Regions from separate parts of the Pseudoalteromonas nanhaiensis genome, predicted to be linked through region 1. Evidence: predicted binding sites of a transcription regulator. Region 1 holds the regulator's gene; each other region holds the start of a gene.
What was found. The regulator LexA, encoded in region 1, represses DNA repair genes until DNA is damaged. The targets are predictions, from matches to a motif close to TACTGTATNNNNATACAGTA.
Positions count from the first base shown of each region.

Region 2: a site for LexA is predicted at 960-979, ahead of uvrD (DNA helicase II). Genes of this name have one in related genera too.
Region 3: a site for LexA is predicted at 1,291-1,310, ahead of ACSFVZ_RS03705 (SulA-like leucine-rich domain-containing protein). Genes of this name have one in related genera too.

Region 1 covers NZ_JBPNYQ010000024.1:31,178-33,451, reverse strand. Annotated here, with positions in the region: gene ACSFVZ_RS17015 (hypothetical protein) at 1-248, shown strand, start outside; gene ACSFVZ_RS17010 (PaaI family thioesterase) at 256-693, opposite strand; gene lexA (transcriptional repressor LexA) at 854-1,471, shown strand; gene coxB (cytochrome c oxidase subunit II) at 1,909-2,274, shown strand, end outside.
Region 2 covers NZ_JBPNYQ010000038.1:5,119-7,392, reverse strand. Annotated here, with positions in the region: gene ACSFVZ_RS19760 (peroxiredoxin-like family protein) at 1-35, shown strand, start outside; gene ACSFVZ_RS19755 (YacL family protein) at 68-436, opposite strand; gene ACSFVZ_RS19750 (hypothetical protein) at 560-784, opposite strand; gene uvrD (DNA helicase II) at 1,044-2,274, shown strand, end outside.
Region 3 covers NZ_JBPNYQ010000002.1:316,672-318,945, reverse strand. Annotated here, with positions in the region: gene ACSFVZ_RS03715 (alpha/beta hydrolase) at 1-278, shown strand, start outside; gene ACSFVZ_RS03710 (YchJ family protein) at 310-789, opposite strand; gene ACSFVZ_RS03705 (SulA-like leucine-rich domain-containing protein) at 830-1,267, opposite strand; gene ACSFVZ_RS03700 (S9 family peptidase) at 1,571-2,274, opposite strand, start outside.

The DNA of each region.
Region 1 (2,274 bases):
GTATTGAGGCTGCTGCTGATATCAGTACACCAGACAAAGCGATTAATCAGTTGTGTGAATTAATTGAATCGTGTTCACGAAATGCTCTTAAGCAGTGGTTATCGTGCTCTAAACGTACATTTGATATTGGCTTTGAATCAGGCGTTTCACCAAAATGTTTTAATCAAGCCCTGCATGCTGATACTTTGCTGCGTATTTCAGCGATTGGCGCAGGGGTTGAAATTACGATTTATCCAGTCGAAAAATAGCCTGAGCTTAGCGCTCTACAACAGCTGCGGTCATTCTTGATACGCAGCAAAGCTCTCCTGCGGCATTGGTAATTTTAATATCCCACACTGAAGTGCGCTTACCTAAATGAAGAGGCTTTGCTGTAGCCGTTAATACACCCTTACGAGATGCTTTCATATGGTTGGCATTAATTTCTTGGCCAACAGCATAAAATTTATTGAAATCAACCACAAAGTTAGCCGCATAGCTTGCCACTGTCTCGGCTAACACAACGTTCGCTCCGCCATGTACCATGCCCATAGGGTTATGATGCTCAGGAATGGCAGGCATAGTCGCCACTAAATAATCATCACCAATTTCAGTCACCTCAATGCCCATGGTTTTCATTAAAGTACCTTGCCCGGTGATCCCTTGCTCTAAACTTTTACAAAGCTCTAGTGTGATTGGTTGATGCCAAATACTCATTGTATTTCCTTGCCTGCAAATTAAAAATAATACCTTATGGCATCTTTATACCTGGTTCAATGTTAGTTTTGTAGCAATATGATGGCGTTAATTTAAATTTGCGATTTTCAGATAACTGTATATACTCACAGTTAAATGTACTGTATGGAAAACCAGTTGTATGCGCCCATTAACAAAACGCCAATCGCAAATTTTAGAACTAATTAAAGTCTTTATTAAAGATACAGGCATGCCACCTACGCGTGCTGAAATAGCTCAAACATTGGGTTTTAAAAGTGCCAATGCTGCCGAAGAGCATTTAAAAGCACTGGCAAAAAAAGGCATGATCAAAATGAAGCCTGGGGCGAGTCGTGGTATTCAATTAATTGAAGAAGACGAACCTGAGCAATTAGGTTTACCTTTAATTGGACGAGTTGCAGCGGGTGAGCCCATTTTGGCGCAAGAACATGTTGAAAGTCATTGTCAGGTTGATCCTTCACTATTTAAACCTGCGGCTGACTTTTTACTGCGTGTAAATGGTATGAGTATGAAAGACATTGGCATCATGGATGGTGATTTACTCGCAGTACATAGAACGCAAGTTGCTGAAAATGGTCAGGTTGTTGTTGCTCGTGTTGATGAAGATGTAACTGTTAAGCGTCTTGAAAAAGCTGGGCGTAAAGTATTTTTACATGCTGAAAACGAAGAATTTTCGCCAATTGAAGTTGATCTTGAGCATGAATCTTTCAATATTGAAGGGTTAGCGGTGGGTGTTATTCGTAATGCCGACTGGATGTAACTGTTTCTAAAATAGTGCACCAAATTGCTGTAATTTGGTGCGTTGCTTGTTTTTTATTATTTAGCATTGATTTGTAAACCCTTACTCTTTGTATAAAGCCTTATATGGCGCAGTTTTTCACTCTTTTTTTACTCTCACTCTGCCTCTCATTTTAAAATAACGCGCTGATTATAGTTGTTATTTTTGCACCAAAATAAACATTTATTACTACTAAAACTTGCTTATTGCTCATTTTTTAACTAATTGGTTAATACAGTGTATTAACACCTGATTAATAAAAATACACTCAAATGTGCTAGGTGTTAAACATAGGGTTGGTATCATCGCTGGGTCAAAATGATACGTAGTCGCTCTGAACAATAAAAAAAACGAATGGGCACCTTGTTGTATCGCCTTTTCGCTTTGCGTCTTGCAATAGCATTAAAAGGAGCCGTCACATGGGTAAACTGCGTTATGCCTTGTGGCTTATATTACTCGCACCTGTGCAGTTAGCATTGGCAAATAGCCAATTTAATATGCGTAAAGGGGTGACTGATATAAGTAATAGTGTTTATGAATTACACATGACGATATTCATTATCTGTTGTGTGATAGGCATCATCGTTTTTGCGGTGATGTTTTGGGCTTTGATCCACCATCGAAAGTCGAAAGGAGCCAAGCCTGCACAATTCCACGAAAGTACCAAGGTTGAAATTCTTTGGACTGCCATACCATTTGTGATCTTAATCGCCATGGCAATTCCAGCTACAAAAACACTGATAGCGATGGAAGATGCTTCTAAAGCCGATATTACAATTAAAGTA
Region 2 (2,274 bases), on a different contig from region 1:
TACTAGCCGCTGTTAAATCAGTGAGTGAGCAATAAATTGGCAACCGATAAGCAGAACATGTTTCTGCTTATCGGCCTTGTGTAAACTCTTGCCAAGATTCAATTAAATCAACAAAGTCTTCAAAGCCGCAGCCACTGCACAGACCTTCTTCTTCAAGCATTAAATCATCATCTTGATAGGCAACTAGGTCTTCGTTGTCTTGATGTAATGCATGTGCTTCGAATAACGCTTCATCTTTACTTAAGATCAAATCAATTTCTTGACCTTGTAAAGTTAATGGCTCATTGCTGCTCTTAACCGCAGAGATCAACGCTTGCACCATCGCGATTTTTTCTTTACCGACTTCTTCGTTTAGCCAACGGCCTATGACGGCATGTTCAGAGGAAATTTTAATGCGTAAACCGCTAATTGGGTCGCGGATAAATTGATATTCCATGAAGGGTACTCGTAATACGTTATGTGCTAATTATACCGTTTGCAGCTAGACGTGGCGAGTTTTGTAAGGTTAAAACAATACGAGCGCCCATGCGGGCGCTCGTATTTATGCTATTTAAAATAGCTAGAGTCGCGATTTGAAGCGCGCAGCATCAATAATCGCCCATAGGTATACGATTGGCAGTAAAATAAAACCTACTGCAACATATATTAGTGCACCACTAATCACCCATGCTAAAAAGAATGCAATAGCCGCCATTAAACGACCTTGTACCAATTGTCCTAAACCAGGAAAAAAGATATTACATATTGCTGCGATTACATTACCGCCAGAACCTTGCTCTGCCATACTAACCTCTGTAGTTTTTAATGATTATACTTTTTATAAACACACTTTATGCCAACTTATTATGACTTACAAATCAAAGTGTTAAAAAGTAGCGTTATTTTGATTTTAGTTCTTTTTGCTAAAAATCGGTCAAATTCACAATTTTTATATCGTAATTTTAATGACTTGCCAAAATAGCTGTTTATAAAAACAGTATTTTATTTAGCCTTGCATAAACACCTGTTATACTCCACCCATTATAGATTGAAAAGGCGTAACGATGGACGTTTCTGAATTACTCGATGGCTTAAATGATAAACAACGGGATGCAGTCGCAGCCCCATTGCAAAACATGCTAGTACTTGCAGGTGCAGGTTCTGGTAAAACTCGAGTACTTGTTCATCGCATCGCATGGCTCATGCAAGTTGAGCAAGCTTCTGCATACAGCATCTTTGCGGTAACCTTCACTAACAAAGCCGCGAAAGAAATGCGCACCCGTGTAGAAGAAACCTTAAAAGCACCGGTTGGCGGTATGTGGATTGGCACTTTCCATGGCTTATCTCACCGCATTTTACGCGCCCATCACCGTGAAGCGAACTTGCCTGAAAGCTTTCAAATCTTAGATTCTGACGATCAACAACGTATGATCAAACGCTTGCTTAAAGCGATGAACATCGATGATAAAAAGTGGCCAGCAAAACAATTTGGTTGGTATATCAGCGCGAAAAAAGATGAAGGTCTACGTCCTAAAGACATTCAAGCCTACGATATTAATGAGCAGATGATGCTGAAAGTCTACGCTGCATATCAAGAGGCTTGTGATCGCGCAGGTTTGGTCGACTTTGCCGAAATTCTGCTACGCTGCTACGAAGTACTTAAAAACCACCCAACACTTTTACGTCACTATCAACAGCGTTTTGCTCACATGCTAGTAGACGAGTTTCAGGATACTAATACAATCCAATACGCTTGGTTAAAACTACTCGCGGGTAATACGAACAGTATTATGATTGTGGGTGATGATGACCAAAGTATCTATGGCTGGCGTGGCGCAAAAATTGAAAATATCAAACGCTTTTTAACTGACTTCGAAGCCGAAACCATTCGCCTTGAACAAAATTACCGCTCAACGGCAACCATCTTGAAAGCCTCAAATGCGCTGATCAAAAATAATGCTGAACGCATGGGCAAAAGCCTTTGGACAGACGGCAATGATGGTGAGCCTATTTCTGTTTACGCTGCGTTTAATGAATTAGACGAAGCGCGCTTTGTCAGCAGCAAACTGCGTAGCTGGCTAAATGCAGGTAATGCATTACAAGATGCCGCGATTTTATACCGTAACAATGCACAATCTCGTGTACTCGAGGAAGCAATGCTACAAGAAGGTTTAAAATACCGTATTTACGGCGGTATGCGCTTCTTCGAACGTCAAGAGATCAAAGATGCACTTTCGTATCTACGTTTAGTGGGTAACCGTCAAGATGATGCAGCTTTCGAGCGCGTTATTAACA
Region 3 (2,274 bases), on a different contig from region 1:
CAGTGTGGTTTAAAGAAAACTCAATATTAGCTATGGCTGTAAAACCAGCTGCCAACACAACAAAAGTTTACATCGCAGTGGGTGAACTTGAAGAAAGCGAAGGTGAAAAAATGGTGTCGGGTGCGAGGCAATTAGCAGCTAAAATTAATAAACAAAGTGGCGCGCTTGTTACAACAAATTTATTTGTTATTCCTCAGGCACGCCATGCAACCGCATTCCCAACAACGATTACCCAAGCCCTAGACTGGATTTACCAGACTAATACCAACCCGCAATAATACTTAATTAAGCGGATTGGTATAAGAGCAATTAAAGAGCGTGACACTTTTTATATTTTTTACCACTACCACAAGGACACTCGTCATTACGGCCAATTTTAATATCTGCAACTGGCGTTATATCACCATCTAGGTAACGCCATAGGCCATCTTCTTTAATAAAACGCGACTTTTCGTGTAACTCACAATACAAGTTTTGGTAAAAGTAATTTGCTTTAAATTCTACAAAACCTTCTTGATCATTATGTTCTTTATCTAAAACACTGAGTTTGATAAATCGGCAGCTATTAGCAAAATCTTTAATTTCGCGAACCGGGTTTGCGGCTTGTTGGCTTTGTGCATAGGTGCTAAATACATATTTTGCATCTTTCAGCGCGTATGCACTAAAACGAGAACGCATAAGTTGCTCTGGCGTATCAGCTTGGCTTGCACCTGTATGAAAAGGTTGGCAGCAAAGCTCGTAAGTCGATTCGCTGCCACAAGGACAAAGGGGGTGGGTGAGTGATGTCATAACAACTTACCTAAAACTATAAATTGTTATTTTAACAAGCCTATTGTGGCTGCGGTACTAAATTGTTTAATTGAGCGCTTTTTGTAAAACAATAAAACTTAGCAGATGCTTGCTCAAGATTTAGATTCATCGAATCAAGTTGATGATTGTTTACGATATCTGTCCATGTGATTACTGCGGCAAAATTACCATTATGTAATGCAGAGCTAAGTACGTACTCAAGGTTAACTAAATGCTTTTGTCTGATCACAAGTAGTTTGCTGGTATCAATCGAACACGAATCTAATAATGCTTTGCTAGGAACATGATCAGGGGCAATTAATAGTGTCCAGGCATTTTGGCTATTGTAATGATGCAATACTTTTAATAGCTCAAAGGTTGCTGATATTTCGTCTTCAATTTGAATTAAATTAACAGACGCTTTGTCGTTATCTTGTTGGTAGCTTTTAACTGTTCTTAAGGTAATTGGCTGTAACATAACTTTCACTCACTGGTTGTTTATACAGTATGTGTATACAGTAGTTTATACAGTGTTTTTGCGCAAGTACTTTTTTGCTATTTTTTAACCAATTATTCAGTTTTATGTTAATTAAATTTATTTAGTTCTTATTAAACAATGGGTTACTTTTTTGTTTTGGAAGGTCAAAAAGGTGAAAAATTTATCATTAAAATTATACAGTATTCTATACAGTACTGTATGAGCTGCTATATTTTGCTTCTATACAGGTGTTTTGCATAAAAAAGCCGGTTTAAAAACCGGCTCTTTATCTTTGCAATTTTGCTATTTGTCTAAGTAGGTATTTAAAAACTCAAGATATGCGTTTGAGGCTTTAATGCGGTTTTCCTTTTTAGTAAAACCATGGCCTTCATCATCGAATAATACATATTCGACAGGCACACCATTTGCCTTTACAGCGGCAACAAGTTCATCGCTTTCAACTTGTAAAACGCGAGGGTCGTTAGCACCTTGGATCACCATTAATGGCTTAGTGATGTTTTTAGCATGAAATAGTGGCGAAATTGCACGGTGACGCTCACCGTCTGTCGCGGGGTCGCCCATTTCATCGTACAGTGCCTTTTTAAAGCTTTCCCACCATGGTGGAATCGAGTTTAAGGTTCTAACCCAGTTTGTTACACCAAAGATATTAATGCCTACTTTGAATTCTTCAGGTTCAAAGGCAAGTGCTGCGGCGGTCATAAAGCCACCGTAGCTGCCCCCCATGATGCCAATTTTATCAGCATCAACCCAATCTAGGCTTTGTAGATGCTTTTTGCCGTATACGATATCTTGTAAATCATCAGTGCCATGTTTTTTATCATCTAAATGGAAGAAGGTTTTACCATAGCCTGAGCTGCCTCTGTTATTAACCGCAAAAATGGCATAACCATGATTGACTAGATGTTGCTGCATCGCACTATATCCAGTACGGCTTTGTCCACCAGGGCCGCCATGCACCCAAACTAAAGCAGGTACTTTATTGTTGC